3 regions of the Streptomyces sp. NPDC046349 genome follow, and region 1 is predicted to be linked to each of the others. Evidence: riboswitches for the same ligand, from Rfam matches in the RefSeq annotation. Region 1 holds a riboswitch; each other region holds the start of a gene.
What was found. Region 1 has a riboswitch for cyclic di-AMP ahead of ACZ6JS_RS28515 (M23 family metallopeptidase). Riboswitches for the same ligand answer to the same signal wherever they lie in the genome.

Region 1 (4,659 bases):
TCGCCCTTCCCGAACCCCTGTGACGGGAAACCGGAGCCCGAGGGGACCCGCACCTCGGGGAATTGCGCCTCGACGGAAAAGAAGACCGGCGCCGGCGCGGCATGCGATATTCCACCCGCCCCAGCGGAATTCGGCGCGGACAATTGTCCCGCACGCCGAATTCTCGCGATCCCGTCCTTTGTATACGGCTCCTGTTAATGCCGGCCGCTCGCCATGTTTACGGCAGGTTGCGAAGTGCTCACCGCCGGCCGCTGCCGAAGCCGGTGCGCGGCCGCAGCGCGGTCGGCGTGGACCGCGGCCAGGGTCCGCGCCCGCTCGGCGTCCCCGCGGGCCACCGCGTCCACGATCGCGCCGTGCTCCGCCCAGGACTCCGCGGGCCGGGCCGGCGCCTCCACCACGAACATCCACGCCACCTTGTGCCGCATCTGCGTGAGCAGGGCGATCAGCCCGGGGCTGCCCGAGGCCTGCGCGAGCGTCTCGTGGAACCAGCCGCCGAGCGCCCGCAGATCCTCGCCCTGGCCCCGCCTGGCCCGCTCCTGACCCAGCCTGACCAGCCCCCGCAGCACCTTGAGGTGCGCGTCGGTGCGGCGCCGGGCGGCCCGGGCCGCCGCCAGCGGCTCCAACAGCACCCGCAGCTCCAGCAGATCCGCCGCCTCCTGCGCGGTCGGCTCGGCCACACAGGCCCCCGCGTGCCGCCGCGTGGTCACGAAGCCCTCGGACTCCAGCGTCCGCAGCGCCTCGCGCACCGGTACGCGCGAGACCCCGTACCGGCGGGCCAGCACCTCCTCGGTCAGCCGACCGCCCGGCTCGAACACCCCGGAGACGATGTCGTCGCGAATTGCCGTGCATACCGCGTGCGCAGGAATACGCAAGACCGAACCTCCGTCTATTTCCGACCGCCAGTCCCCGTGCGCACTCACGCGCACGCTCCGACTCTATTGCAGCACAGCATAATTTCGAGAGCGGACGGAAATCCGAAACATTGCGCCGGAGCACGAAAACACGAAGACCCCGGCTCAGGAGGCGGGGTCTTCGTGAAGCCGTGCGCGGCGCGCAGTGCCCGATGGGCGGCGCGGAGGGTCAGAGGCTGACGCCGTGCGAGCGCAGGTACGCGATCGGGTCGATGTCCGAGCCGTACTGCGAGCCGGTGCGGGCCTCGAAGTGCAGGTGCGGGCCGCTGGAGTTGCCGGTGGAGCCCGACAGGCCGATCTGCTGGCCCGGGGTGACCTGCTGGCCGACGGAGACGTTCAGCGAGGACAGGTGGCCGTACTGCGTGAAGGTGCCGTCGTTGTGCTTGATGACGACGTTGTTGCCGTACGCACCGCCCCAGCCGGCCTCGACGACGGTACCGAAGCCCACCGCCTGGACCGAGGTGCCGGAGGCGGCGTGGAAGTCGATGCCGGTGTGGCTGCCGGAGGACCACATGCCGCCGCCCGCCTTGTACTGCGTGCTGACGTACGAGTCGTCGAGCGGGGAGACGAAGGTGTTGAGGCGCTTGCGCTCCTCCTCGCGGGCGGCGCGCTCGGCGGCCTCGCGCTCGGCCTTCGCCTTGGCCTCGGCGAGGCGCTTGGCCTCGGCGGCCTTCTGCTTGGCGTCGGCCTCGGCCTGCGCCTTGGCGGCGGCGTGCTCGGCGGCGCGCTGCTGGGACTCGGCCTGGTCCGCGATGTCGCCCGCGAGGTCCTCGGCGACGACGACGGCACCCAGCCCGTTCTCCGGGGCGGAGCTGCTGTGGTTGTCCGCGGCGAAGGCCGGGGCGGCGAGGGAGCCGACCACGCCCGTGGTGGCGATCGCGGCGATACCGGCGTAGCCGGCGGTCTTCTTGCTCAGGCGGCTGGAACCACGGTGCTTGCCGGTACCAGCGGGACGACTGCCAAACGCCATGAAGGGTTTGATCCTTTCCTTCCTTCTCGCCTACCGGGTTAGCTGACGGGTTCGGAGCAGGAAGGTCTCCTACGGGCCTCCTCTTGCGAGGGGGTCCGATTCACCCCAGGGACTGATGTGGGTCCCCGGCTCCCCAGGCTCGCGCCTGACGGGGACTCGGCGATCGCTGTCCGGTGCCGCGGGTGCGGCGGGCACAACTGACGGACAGCACGCCCGACGCTAGGCGGATCATCAGTCAATCGCCAAACAGACGCGCCTTTTTGTTGCGTACGCCACATCACATACAAGCAACCTCACCACTAAACGGACAAAAAGGGGCTCCGGCGGAAACCCGCCGGAGCCCCTTGTCCAGTGCGTCAGTTGCCCGTCATCCGGGCGCCCGTGGCATCAGTTGGTGACGACCGTGACGTCACCGATCCCGAGGGCCCGCACGGGCTCCTCGATCAGCGCGGCGTCTCCCACCAGGATCGTGACCAGCCGGTCCGCCGGGAACGCCTTCACGACCGCCGCCGTCGCCTCCACCGTGCCGGTTTCGGCCAACTGCGCGTACAGCTGCGCCTGGTAGTCGTCCGGCAGCTCCTGCTCGACCTGGTCGGCCAGGGTGCCGGCGACCGAGGCGGCCGTCTCGAACTTCAGCGGGGCCACACCCACGAGGTTCTGCACGGCCACGTCGCGCTCGGCGTCGGTCAGACCGCCCTCCGCGAGGGTGCGCAGCACCTTCCAGAGGTCCTCGAGCGCGGGTCCGGTGTTGGGGGTGTCCACCGAGCCGCTGATGGCGAGCATGGAGGCGCCCTTGCCGTCGGCGGTGGAGCGCAGCACCTGGCCGAAGGCCCGCACGCCGTAGGTGTACCCCTTCTCCTCGCGGAGCACCTTGTCCAGGCGGGAGGTGAGGGTGCCGCCGAGGCAGTACGTGCCCAGCACCTGGGCCGCCCAGACCCGGTCGTGGCGGTCCGGTCCGATGCGGCCGATCAGCAGCTGCGTCTGGACCGCGCCCGGCCGGTCGACGATCACCACGCGGCCGGTGTCGTCGGCGGTCACCGGCGGCACGGGGCGGGCCTCGGCGGTGTCGCCGGTCCAGGCGCCCAGGGTGTCCGCCAGCACGGCGTCCAGGTCGATGCCGGTCAGGTCGCCGACGACCACCGCCGTGGCGGTGGCGGGGCGGACGTGGGCCTCGTAGAAGGCGCGTACGGCGGCGGAGTCGATCCGCGCGACCGTCTCCTCGGTGCCCTGGCGCGGCCGGGACATCCGCAGGGACGCCGGGAAGAGCTCCTTGGAGAGCTCCTTGGCGGCGCGGCGCTGCGGATTGGCCAGCTCGTGCGGGATCTCGTCGAGCCGGTTGCGCACCAGCCGGTCGACCTCGGCGTCGGCGAACGCGGGCGCACGCAGCGCCTCGGCGAGCAGGCCCAGCGCCTTGGCAAGCCGGGAGGCGGGCACCTCCAGGGAGACCCGCAGGCCCGGGTGGTCGGCGTGCGCGTCGAGGGTGGCCCCGCAGCGCTCCAGCTCGGCCGCGAACTCCTCGGCGGAGTGCTTGTCGGTGCCCTCCGACAGGGCGCGCGCCATGATGGTCGCCACGCCGTCCAGGCCCTCGGGCTCCGCGTCGAGGGGGGCGGTGAGGTTGATCTCGACCGCGATCACCTGCTGGCCCGGGCGGTGGCAGCGCAGCAGGGTCAGCCCGTTGGACAGCGTCCCGCGCTCAGGGGCCGGGAAGGCCCACGGCTGGGGCTCACCCGCCTGCGGGCGCGGGTGGAAGGTCATCGTGACGGCTGCGGTGTCGCTCACTGCTCCGCCCCCTCGTTCTCGTCGCTGTCGGCGTTCTCTTCGCCCTCTTCGCCCTCGGTGCCGTCCGCCGCGAGCGGCTCGTAGACGAGCACCGCCCGGTTGTCCGGGCGCAGTCGGGCCGCGGCCACGGCCTGCACCTCCTCGGCGGTGATGTCCAGGACGCGCTGGACGGCGGTGAGGGCCAGCTGCGGGTCACCGAACAGCACCGCGTAGCGGCACAGTTCGTCGGCGCGGCCGGCCACCGTGCTCAGCCGGTCCAGCCACTCGCGCTCCAGCTGCGCCTGCGCGCGCTCCATCTCCTCGGCGGTCGGGCCCTCGGCGGCGAACCGCGCGAGCTCCTCGTCGACGGCCGCCTCGATGGCGGGGATCTCGACCCCGCTGGACGTCTTGACGTCCAGCCAGCCCAGCGACGGCGCCCCGGCCAGGCGCAGCATGCCGAAGCCGGCGGCCACGGCCGTCTGGTCGCGGCGCACCAGCCGGTTGTGCAGCAGGGAGGACTCGCCGCCGCCCAGGATGGTCAGGGCCACGTCGGCGGCGTCGCACTCGCGGGTGCCGTCGTGCGGGAGACGGTAGGCGGCCATCAGCGCGCGTGCCGGGACCTCCTCGACGATCTCCTCACGCAGCTGCTCCCCGATGATGTCGGGGAGCGAGCCGTCGCGGGGCGGCTGCTTCCCGTCGTGGGAGGGGATGGTGCCGAAGTACTTCTCGATCCAGGCGAGCGTCTTCTCCGGGTCGATGTCCCCGACGACCGACAGCACCGCGTTGTTGGGCGCGTAGTACGTACGGAAGAAGGCACGCGCGTCCTCCAGGGACGCGGCGTCCAGGTCGGCCATGGAGCCGATCGGGGTGTGGTGGTACGGGTGGCCCTCGGGGTACGCCAGCGCGGTCAGCCGCTCGAACGCGGTGCCGTAGGGGACGTTGTCGTAGCGCTGGCGGCGCTCGTTCTTGACGACGTCGCGCTGGTTCTCCATCGACTCGTCGTCCAGGGCGGCCAGCAGC
Region 2 (4,659 bases), on a different contig from region 1:
CGACCAGCGGCTCAGCAAGAATCCGGCGCACCACGCGGAGCCCGCGCACGCCAAGGGCAAGACCGGGATCCCGGGGGAGCGCAAGGCGGAGCTGATGACGCATCTGCTGAACATCGACCCGCCGGACCACACCCGGCTGCGGCGCCTGGTGTCGAAGGCGTTCACCCCGCGCCGGGTCGCGGAGTTCACCCCGCGGGTGCAGGCGCTCACCGATCACCTCATCGACCGGTTCGCGGGGAGGGGGGAGGCGGACCTCATCCACGAGTTCGCCTTCCCGCTCCCCATCTACGCCATTTGCGAGATGCTCGGAGTACCGCGCGAGGACCAGGACGACTTCCGCGACTGGGCCGGGATGATGATCCGCCACGGCGGCGGGCCGCGCGGCGGCGTCGCCCGATCGGTGAAGCAGATGCGGACCTATCTCGGCGAACTCATCCACCGCAAAAGGGATGATCTGGGAGACGACCTGATCTCCGACCTGATCCGGGCGAGCGACCACGGCGACCACCTGACCGAGGGCGAGGCCACCGCGATGGCCTTCATCCTGCTCTTCGCCGGCTTCGAGACGACCGTCAACCTCATCGGCAACGGCGTCCACTCCCTCTTCATGAACCCCGTCCAGCGCGAGCGGCTGCAGCGCTCCCTGGGCGCCGGGGAGAGCGGGCTGCTGACCACCGGTGTCGAGGAACTCCTGCGCTACGACGGCCCCGTGGAGCTGGCGACGTGGCGCTTCGCCACCGAGCCGCTGACCCTCGGCGGCGAGCGCATCGAGACCGGCGACCCGGTCCTGGTCGTCCTCGCGGCCGCCGACCGGGACCCCGAGCGGTTCGCCGACCCGGACACCCTCGACCTCTCCAGGAGTGACAACCAGCACCTCGGCTACGGACACGGCATCCACTACTGCCTGGGCGCGCCGCTCGCCCGCCTCGAGGGGCAGACCGCCCTCGCGACCCTGCTCACACGCCTGCCCGATCTGGAACTGGCCGTTCCACCCCAAGACCTGCGCTGGCGTGGGGGGTTGATCATGCGGGGGCTGCGCACTCTTCCCGTTCGCTTCACGGTTCAAAACACCTGTGCGACTTCTGATTAAAAGTCAGATTCAGCTTGAACTTGTGACAATCGTTCGAAGGCCGCTAGGTTCTGCCGTTACCCCGCTGTTATGCGAAAGGTGATCCCTCATGCTCTCCGGGAACGGCCGTCACAGACGCCCCCGCCAGGTCCCCGCGCTGGTCGTCACAGCCGGTGTCACTGGCTCTGCGCTGGCCATGCCGCTGCTGGCAGCCACCAGCGCGACCGCTGCCGACACCGCCACTTGGGACAAGGTGGCCGAGTGCGAGAGCGGCGGCTCATGGAGCGCCAACTTCGGCAGCGGCGCGTACGGCGGGCTCCAGTTCACCCAGGAGCAGTGGCAGAACGCCGGTGGTCTGGACTTCGCCGAGCGGGCCGACCTCGCGAGCCGCTCGCAGCAGATAGCCGTGGCCGAGCGCGTGTTGGCCTCCCAGGGTCCGCAGGCCTGGCCGCTGTGCGCGGCCTCCGCCGGACTGGACCAGCAGGGTCCGGCCGCCGTCGTCGACCCCGGTCTGCCCGGCAGCCCCGGCGTGGTGGGCCCCGCGCCGTCCCGCCCCGACGACACCGTGCCCTCCACCACGGGCGGCAAGCCCGCCACGGACTTCGGACTCCCGACCGCGGAGACCCCCAGCCCCTCGGGCAGCCCCTTCCTGATTCCCGACGCGCCGTCCGTCGGGCTGCCCGTCATGCCCGCGCCCGACGCCCCGACGACGCCCCCGACCACCCCGGTCGGCCCGACCGACCCGGCGACCCCGCCGGTGACGCCCGCCGACCCGACGGCCCCGACCCTGCCGACGGACCCGTCGACGCCCACGACCCCGCCGGTCGCCCCGAGTCCCTCCCCCACCGCCCCGGCGACCCCGGGGGCGCCGGCGGCCCCCGCGACCCCGGAGGCCGCTCCCGGCGAGGGGAACGGCAAGCACCGCGGTGCGCCCTCCCCCGAGGAGAGCGCCTCGTCCGATGCCGCGTCGGACCCCCTCTACACGGTGCAGGCGGGCGACAGCCTGGCGACCATCGCGGATGCCAAGGGCGTGAAGGGCGGCTGGAGCGGGCTCTACGCGGCCAATGAGCAGGTCATCGGCGGAGACGCCAACCTGATCAAGCCCGGCCAGAACCTGGATCTAACCACCTAATAAGGACAGTTGGTTCGCCCGGAAAGACCTGATTGTCTGTTTTCTGTAAGTGAGACATGCGTCTCTTCCGGTCAACTGGCGTGTCTCGCCCGGGGGCTTCCGCAAACCCCGTCCTCACCTGCGCAAACACCCCTGCGGGGAGCGCAAGTAGGGGCCGTTTCTCCCCGATGCTCCTGGTTGAGCATCGGGGAGAGACATGTCTACCTTCTGATTCGCCCGCCACCGCGGGCTCCTTCGACCGCATCGCCGAATCCTGCCGGCGGACGGGGGGAACAGTCGTCGCGTCGAGCGCCGAAGGCAGGAGCGGGGGAACCAAGGTAGGTGCCGCGAGCCGCCGTTGAGAGACGGCCGGCAAGCGGCTTGGGGTTAAGCGGGGCGCAAGGTCGCACCGCCGGGCACTCACAGGCCCGAACCCGACAGCTCACCTCGTAGGCGTCGGTGAGGAGAAACCTCATGCTGCTTTCCGGCAAGGGCAAGCACCGTCGCGGTTCCAAGGCCGTTCGCATCGTCACGCTCGCCGGTGTCGCCGGTGTGGCCGTCGCCGCCCCCCTGATGACCGCGGGCGCCGCCAGTGCCGCCACCGCGTCCGAGTGGGACAAGGTCGCGCAGTGCGAGTCCGGTGGCAACTGGTCCATCAACACGGGCAACGGCTACTACGGCGGACTGCAGTTCTCGTCCTCCACGTGGGCCTCGTTCGGCGGCAAGTCGTACGCCCCGCAGGCCAACCAGGCCTCGAAGGCGCAGCAGATAGCCGTGGCCGAGAAGGTCCTCAAGAAGCAGGGCAAGGGCGCCTGGCCGCACTGTGGCAAGGGCCTGTCGAACTCCTCCTACACCGGTGGCGGCTCCACCGAGACCCCGGCCTCCACCAAGCCGAAGGCCGAGACGAAGAAGACCGAGACCAAGAAGACCGAGACCAAGGCCGCGCCGAAGAAGGACACCAAGCGCACCGAGGTCCCGACCACCCGCTCCGAGCGCACCGAGGCTCCGGCCGCGCCGAAGACCGGCAACGGCTCGTACGAGGTCAAGCCCGGCGACACCCTGGGCACCATCGCCGAGGCCAACGGGGTCAAGGGCGGCTGGCAGCAGCTCTTCGAGCTGAACAAGGACATCGTCTCGGACGCCGACCTGATCTACCCCGGTCAGAAGCTGAAGCTCAGCTGAACGACGCGGCAGTAGCCGCAAAAGCGTACGCAACACGCAGATTTCCCACCGCCCGGCGCCCCTCCCCCCACGCGCCGGGCGGCGGTGCGTGCGGGCTCGCGCATCCCCTTCGAGGCCGATAATCAAGGGCTGTATGTCCCGGAAGAGGGGTATTCGGTCCCTTTTTCGTCCCAGGGGACGGGCGGTCGGCCGGTCGAACCCCCGAAGCCGGTTAGGCTCTAGGCGGCAAGGCCATCCCACGGCCTGACACGCCACCGCACACCCAGCGTCACATCCCAGAAGGAGATGCTCGTGCCGTCCATCGACGTCGTCGTAGCCCGGGAAATCCTGGACTCCCGAGGCAACCCCACGGTCGAGGTCGAGGTGGGCCTCGACGACGGCAGCACCGGCCGTGCTGCCGTTCCGTCCGGTGCCTCCACCGGTGCATTCGAGGCCATCGAGCTCCGTGACGGTGACCCCAACCGTTACATGGGCAAGGGTGTCGAGAAGGCCGTCCTCGCCGTCATCGAGCAGATCGGCCCGGAGCTCGTCGGCTACGACGCCACCGAGCAGCGCCTGATCGACCAGGCCATGTTCGACCTGGACGCCACCGACAACAAGGGCTCGCTCGGCGCCAACGCCATCCTCGGCGTCTCGCTCGCCGTCGCCCACGCCGCGTCCGAGGCCTCGGACCTCCCGCTCTTCCGCTACCTCGGCGGCCCGAACGCGCACCTGTTGCCCGTTCCGATGATGAACATCCTCAACGGTGGGTCGCACGCCGACTCCAACGTGGACATCCAGGAGTTCATGATCGCCCCGATCGGCGCGGAGTCCTTCTCCGAGGCACTGCGCTGGGGCGCCGAGGTCTACCACACCCTCAAGAAGGTCCTGCACACCAAGGGCCTCTCCACCGGTCTCGGTGACGAGGGCGGCTTCGCCCCGAACCTGGAGTCCAACCGCGCCGCGCTCGACCTCATCATCGAGGCCATCAAGCAGGCCGGCTACACCCCCGGCAAGGACATCGCGCTCGCGCTCGACGTCGCCGCGTCCGAGTTCTACAAGGACGGCAAGTACGAGTTCGAGGGCCAGTCCCGCTCGGCCGCCGAGATGACCGACTACTACGCCGAGCTCGTCGAGGCGTACCCGCTCGTGTCCATCGAGGACCCGCTGTTCGAGGACGACTGGGCCGGCTGGAAGACCATCACCGACCGCCTGGGCGCCAAGGTCCAGATCGTCGGCGACGACCTCTTCGTCACCAACCCCGAGCGCCTGGCCCGCGGCATCGAGGAGGGCTCCGCGAACGCCCTGCTCGTGAAGG
Region 3 (4,659 bases), on a different contig from region 1:
GGTGCCGTGCGGGGTGCCGCCCTGGAGGTCGAGGTGGGCGCGCATGCCCTCCTCGGGGGTCATGTGGATGTCGGGCCAGTACTCCGAATAGGCCCCGATCTGGATCATCGTGGCGTCGAACGGGCCGTGCGCGGCGCCGATCTCCGCGAAGCCGGGGAAGTAGCCGGTGTCGCCGCTGTGGTAGATCCGGTGCTCGCCCCCCGCGACCACCCAGGAGGCCCACAGGGTGTGCTGCTGATTGCGCAGGCCGCGGCCGCAGAAGTGCCGGGCGGGGGTCGCCGTGAGGGACAGCCCGGCGATCCGGGTGGTCTCGTTCCAGTCGAGCTCGTGCAGCCGGTCGGCCGACACGCCCCAGCGCTCCAGGTGCGCGCCGACCCCGAGGGGGACGGCGAAGGCCGTGTCCGTACCGGCCAGCGCCTTGATCGTCGGCAGGTCGAGGTGGTCGTAGTGGTCGTGCGAGATGACCACGACGTCCACCTGGCCCAGCGCGGCCAGCGGGACCGGCACCGGGTGCAGCCGCTTGGGGCCGGCGAAGGGGAAGGGGGAGCAGCGCTCGCCCCACACCGGGTCGAACAGCACCCGGTGCCCGTCGATCTCGGCGAGCACGCTGGAGTGGCCCATCCAGGTCAGGCGCAGACCGCTCGCGGGCGGCTTCGCCAGATCCGCGAGGGTGGTCGGGTGCACCGGAATGGCCGCAGCCGGGCTGCGCCGGAGCCGCTGCTCGCGGTGGAAGTAGATCTTCGCGAACTCCGTCATCGACCCCGAGGGCCTGTTCCGGGCCCCGACCGGGTTCTGGAAGACGCCGTCGGCGAAGTTCGGCGAGCGGCGGATCCGCTCCAGCCTGGCGCCGGACGGGTCCGCGCCGAAGGCTTCGGGCCGCATGGCGCGCAGCCGCGGACGGAGGGGACGGGAGCCGGTCAAAGCGCCTCCAGGGAGGATGGGGTCGGGGCGGTCGTATCGCTACGACCATCCCAACGCACACCGGTCCCGAAGGATTCCGGCTGCTCCTCCCCCCTGCCCCTCCCGCCCGCCCCGTCACCTGCTGCTACAGCGGCAGCAGGTCCGGCCGCTTCGCCTCGACGTGGTCGCCGGAGGACTCGCCGCGCAGTCGGCGGCCGATCCACGGCACCAGGTACTCGCGGGCCCACTGGATGTTGTCGCGGGTCGTGTCCACCGAGCCGCGCGGGCGCAGCTGCGGCCACGGCTGATCGGGGTCGGCGGGCACCTCCAGGCCGAGCACCTGTGCGGCGCGCAGTGCGACGCGGGTGTGGCCCTCGGGCGAGAGGTGCAGCCGGTCGGCGTCCCAGGCGCGCCGGTCCTGTACGGACTTCAGCGACCAGAGGTCGAGCACCGGGCAGTCGTAGCGGTCGGCGATGGCCCGCACGTGTGCGCTGTACGTGGCGACCTTGCCCCGGATGTGCTTGAGGACGGGCACCCCGCGGGTGTCGAAGCCGGTGGTGATCATGACATGGCCGACGGCCCCGGTGAGGTCGGCGACGGCCGCCTCGAACCGCTCCGCCACGTCGTCGGGGTCGCTGCCGGGCCGGATGATGTCGTTGCCGCCCGCGCAGAAGGTGACGAGGTCCGGGGCGAGGGCCTTGGCTCTCGGCACCTGGTCGGCCACGATCTGGTCGAGGAGCTTCCCGCGCACCGCGAGATTCGCATACCGGAAGTCGTGCTCTTCGCGCTGATCGGCCAGGAGCACGGCGAGCCGGTCCGCCCAGCCGAGAAAAGAATCCCCGGGCCCCGGGTCCCCCACGCCCTCTGTGAAGCTGTCCCCGATCGCCGCGTACGAGCCGATGGTCTTGAGTTTCGTCGTCGTCGCTGCCACGAGAGCCCATCCTTCACTCCCGTAACCAACCTACGCCAACGTAATGAGGGGTTGACGGGCCGTGATCTGTACCACGTGAGAGGTAAGGAATAAGTACACGTGGGGCCGGGACCCCCCTCGGGTCCCGGCCCCACGCGTGTCCGCGGCCCGTCGGCGGTTGCCGTCAGAGGCTGGCGCCCTTCGAGCGGAGGTAGGCGATCGGGTCCATGTCCGAGCCGTAGGACGGGCTCGTGCGGATCTCGAAGTGCAGGTGCGGGCCGGTCGAATTGCCGGTGGAACCGGAGAGGCCGATGCTCTGGCCGGCGGTGACGCTCTGGCCGGAGGAGACGGAGAGCTGGGACAGGTGGGCGTACTGCGAGTACTTGCCGTCCGCGTGCCGGATGACGACCTCGTTGCCGTACGCGCCGCTCCAGCCCGCGGAGACCACGGTGCCCGCGCCGACGGCCTTGACGGTGGTGCCCATGGGGGCGATGAAGTCGACGCCGGTGTGGTAGCCGGAGGACCACATGGCGCCCGCGACCTTGTACTGGGTGGAGACGCCGCCGCTGACCGGGGCCACGAATCCGGAGGCCGCCGGCTGTGCGGCGGGCGCCTCGGCGGGGGCGGCGGGTGCCTCGGGAGCGGATTCCCGCTGCGTCTGCGGGGCGGCGGGCTGCACGGCCCGCTTCGACTGGGCCTTCGGGGCGGCCTTCGCGCCGGCCTCGGGGGCGGTGCGCGGGGCGCGGACGGCGTCGACCGGGGCGGCCTGGCCGCGGCCGCCGAGGGTCAGCTTCAGGCCGGGGTGGATCAGCGACGGGTCGCTGCCGACCGCCTCACGGTTCTGCTCGTACAGCCGCTGCCAGCCGCCGGGCAGGTTGCGCTCGGCGGCGATCTCGGAGAGGCAGTCGCCCGGGACGACCGTGTAGACGGTCGGCGCGGCCTGCGCGGCCTCCACGGCTGCCGCCGGGGCGGCCTGGAGGGCGGTGGGAACCTGCGGGGCCACCGCGGGTGCGACGGCGGGGGCCGCCGCCACTCCGCCGGCGTGGGCGCCGGCGGCGCCGATCAGCGGCAGGGCGAGGGCCGCGCCGCCGGTGCCTGCGACCGCGAATCCGCGGCGGATGGAAAGGGACTTGGGACGGCGGTGCTTACCCTTTGCAGGCATGACGCATTCCTCTCCGGCGCCTGCGAGGTGAGCTGTCGGGTTCGGACTGGAGATGTCCGGCCGTACATGTACGGGACATGAACGACTTCACCCCGAGCCGTACCGGAGAAAAGATCTCCGGCGCAGCGGCTTACCTGGTTCCCCCGCTCCTGCCGCGCGAAATGGTTCGGTTGCGGTTTCCGGGCGGCGGCAGGATTCGGCGATCCACCCGGATCGATCGCGAAGGTAATCCCTTTAGGTCGTGCCGAACAAGCCGTGAATTCCCTGACGGATTCACAGGCATGAGGGACCGCCGGAATTCCGGTCACCCTCCGTCCATTCCGCTCCGCCAACAGCCGTGCCCACCGGGCCATTCGGTTCCGACGATCAGGCACTCACGGTCACCGTATGATCTGGCTCACGGGGCGGTGCCCGATCTCGCCTCCGGATATGGCAAGTTGGCGCCAAACAGCTCAATTCGGACAGACGCCCCAAGAGAAGGCAGAGGAGTTCCCGTGACCCAGCAGATACAGGAGCCGGAGCTGACCGGAGTGCGCAATTTCCGCGATGTGGGCGGATTGCCGACTTCTGACGGACGAAGGGTCGGGACGGGACGACTGTTCCGAAGCGGACATCTCGCACATGCCACCGAAACCGATGCAGAGTTCCTCGCTTCGCTCGGCCTCCACACCATTTTCGACTTCCGCAACGGCGCCGACCACGCCCTGGAGGGGCCGGACGTCGAACTGCCGGGCGTGCGGAACGTCAACATCCCGCTCTCGGACCCGGCGGACGGCCGGGAGTTCTGGCGGCTGGTCCGCGACGGCGACCTCGACCAGCTCCGCTCGATCCTGGGCGACGGCAAGGCCGCGGCCCGGATGGCGAACTCCTACCGCGGGATCATCCGGACCCGCACCGCCGAGCACAGCCGGGTCGTCCACGCCCTCGCCGAGGACAGCGTCCCCGCCCTCCTGCACTGCGCGGCCGGCAAGGACCGGGCCGGCCTCTCCGTCGCCGTCACCCTGCTCGCGCTCGGCGTCGAGCGCGAGGCCGTCGTGGCGGACTACCTGGAGTCCAACGCCCCGCACCGCCGCTACCGGGTGCGCCGCAGCTCCGACTCGGCCGAGGCCCGCTCGCCCGAGGTGATGGAGCTGCTCGCGCCGCTCTTCGACGCACGCGCCGAGTACCTGATCGCCGCCTTCGACACCATCGACGAGGTCTGGGGCGGGGTCGACCGCTACCTGGCGGAGGGCCTCGGGCTTCAGCCCGAGACCCTCGACCAACTCCGGGACCGGCTGTTGGTCTGATCCGGTTACGGGGACCGGGGACGCAGGCCGTCAGCGCGCCGCGACGGCCTGCTTCACCAGGGTCCTGCCGAAGTCCCACATCAGACCGGACCCGCCGTGCGCCTCGTCCATGACCTCGCGGAAGGCGCCGACGAACCGGTCGACGTCCTGCTCGTCCAGCACCAGGGGCGGAATCAGTTTGATCACCTCCAGGTGGTCCCCGGAGACCTGGGTGAGGATCCGGTGCTTCTGCAGAAGCGGCACCACGACCATCTGCGCGAAGAGGCCCTTGCGGGCCGCCTGGAGTACGGCCCAGCGGCTGCGCAGGCCCAGCGAGGAGGGCCGCCCGAACTCGATGCCGATCATCAGGCCGCGGCCGCGCACCTCGTGGAGCAGCTCGTACTCGTCCACCAGGGCCGCGA

Region 2: it holds a riboswitch for cyclic di-AMP, as region 1 does, so the genes downstream of both, ACZ6JS_RS17175 (transglycosylase family protein) here and ACZ6JS_RS28515 (M23 family metallopeptidase) in region 1, are expected to answer to the same signal.
Region 3: it holds a riboswitch for cyclic di-AMP, as region 1 does, so the genes downstream of both, ACZ6JS_RS19205 (M23 family metallopeptidase) here and ACZ6JS_RS28515 (M23 family metallopeptidase) in region 1, are expected to answer to the same signal.

What each region holds. Positions count from the first base shown of each region.
Region 1 covers NZ_JBVJFK010000013.1:156,871-161,529, forward strand. The annotation lists gene ACZ6JS_RS28510 (GntR family transcriptional regulator) at 195-872, opposite strand; gene ACZ6JS_RS28515 (M23 family metallopeptidase) at 1,081-1,881, opposite strand; cyclic di-AMP (ydaO/yuaA leader) riboswitch at 1,895-2,053, opposite strand; gene ACZ6JS_RS28520 (M16 family metallopeptidase) at 2,269-3,636, opposite strand; gene ACZ6JS_RS28525 (M16 family metallopeptidase) at 3,657-4,659, opposite strand, start outside.
Region 2 covers NZ_JBVJFK010000006.1:410,757-415,415, forward strand. The annotation lists gene ACZ6JS_RS17165 (cytochrome P450 family protein) at 1-1,090, shown strand, start outside; gene ACZ6JS_RS17170 (LysM peptidoglycan-binding domain-containing protein) at 1,179-2,201, shown strand; cyclic di-AMP (ydaO/yuaA leader) riboswitch at 2,481-2,651, shown strand; gene ACZ6JS_RS17175 (transglycosylase family protein) at 2,655-3,362, shown strand; gene eno (phosphopyruvate hydratase) at 3,648-4,659, shown strand, end outside.
Region 3 covers NZ_JBVJFK010000007.1:400,334-404,992, reverse strand. The annotation lists gene ACZ6JS_RS19215 (MBL fold metallo-hydrolase) at 1-882, opposite strand, end outside; gene ACZ6JS_RS19210 (SGNH/GDSL hydrolase family protein) at 1,046-1,831, opposite strand; gene ACZ6JS_RS19205 (M23 family metallopeptidase) at 1,995-2,972, opposite strand; cyclic di-AMP (ydaO/yuaA leader) riboswitch at 2,975-3,154, opposite strand; gene ACZ6JS_RS19200 (tyrosine-protein phosphatase) at 3,467-4,258, shown strand; gene ACZ6JS_RS19195 (aspartate aminotransferase family protein) at 4,289-4,659, opposite strand, start outside.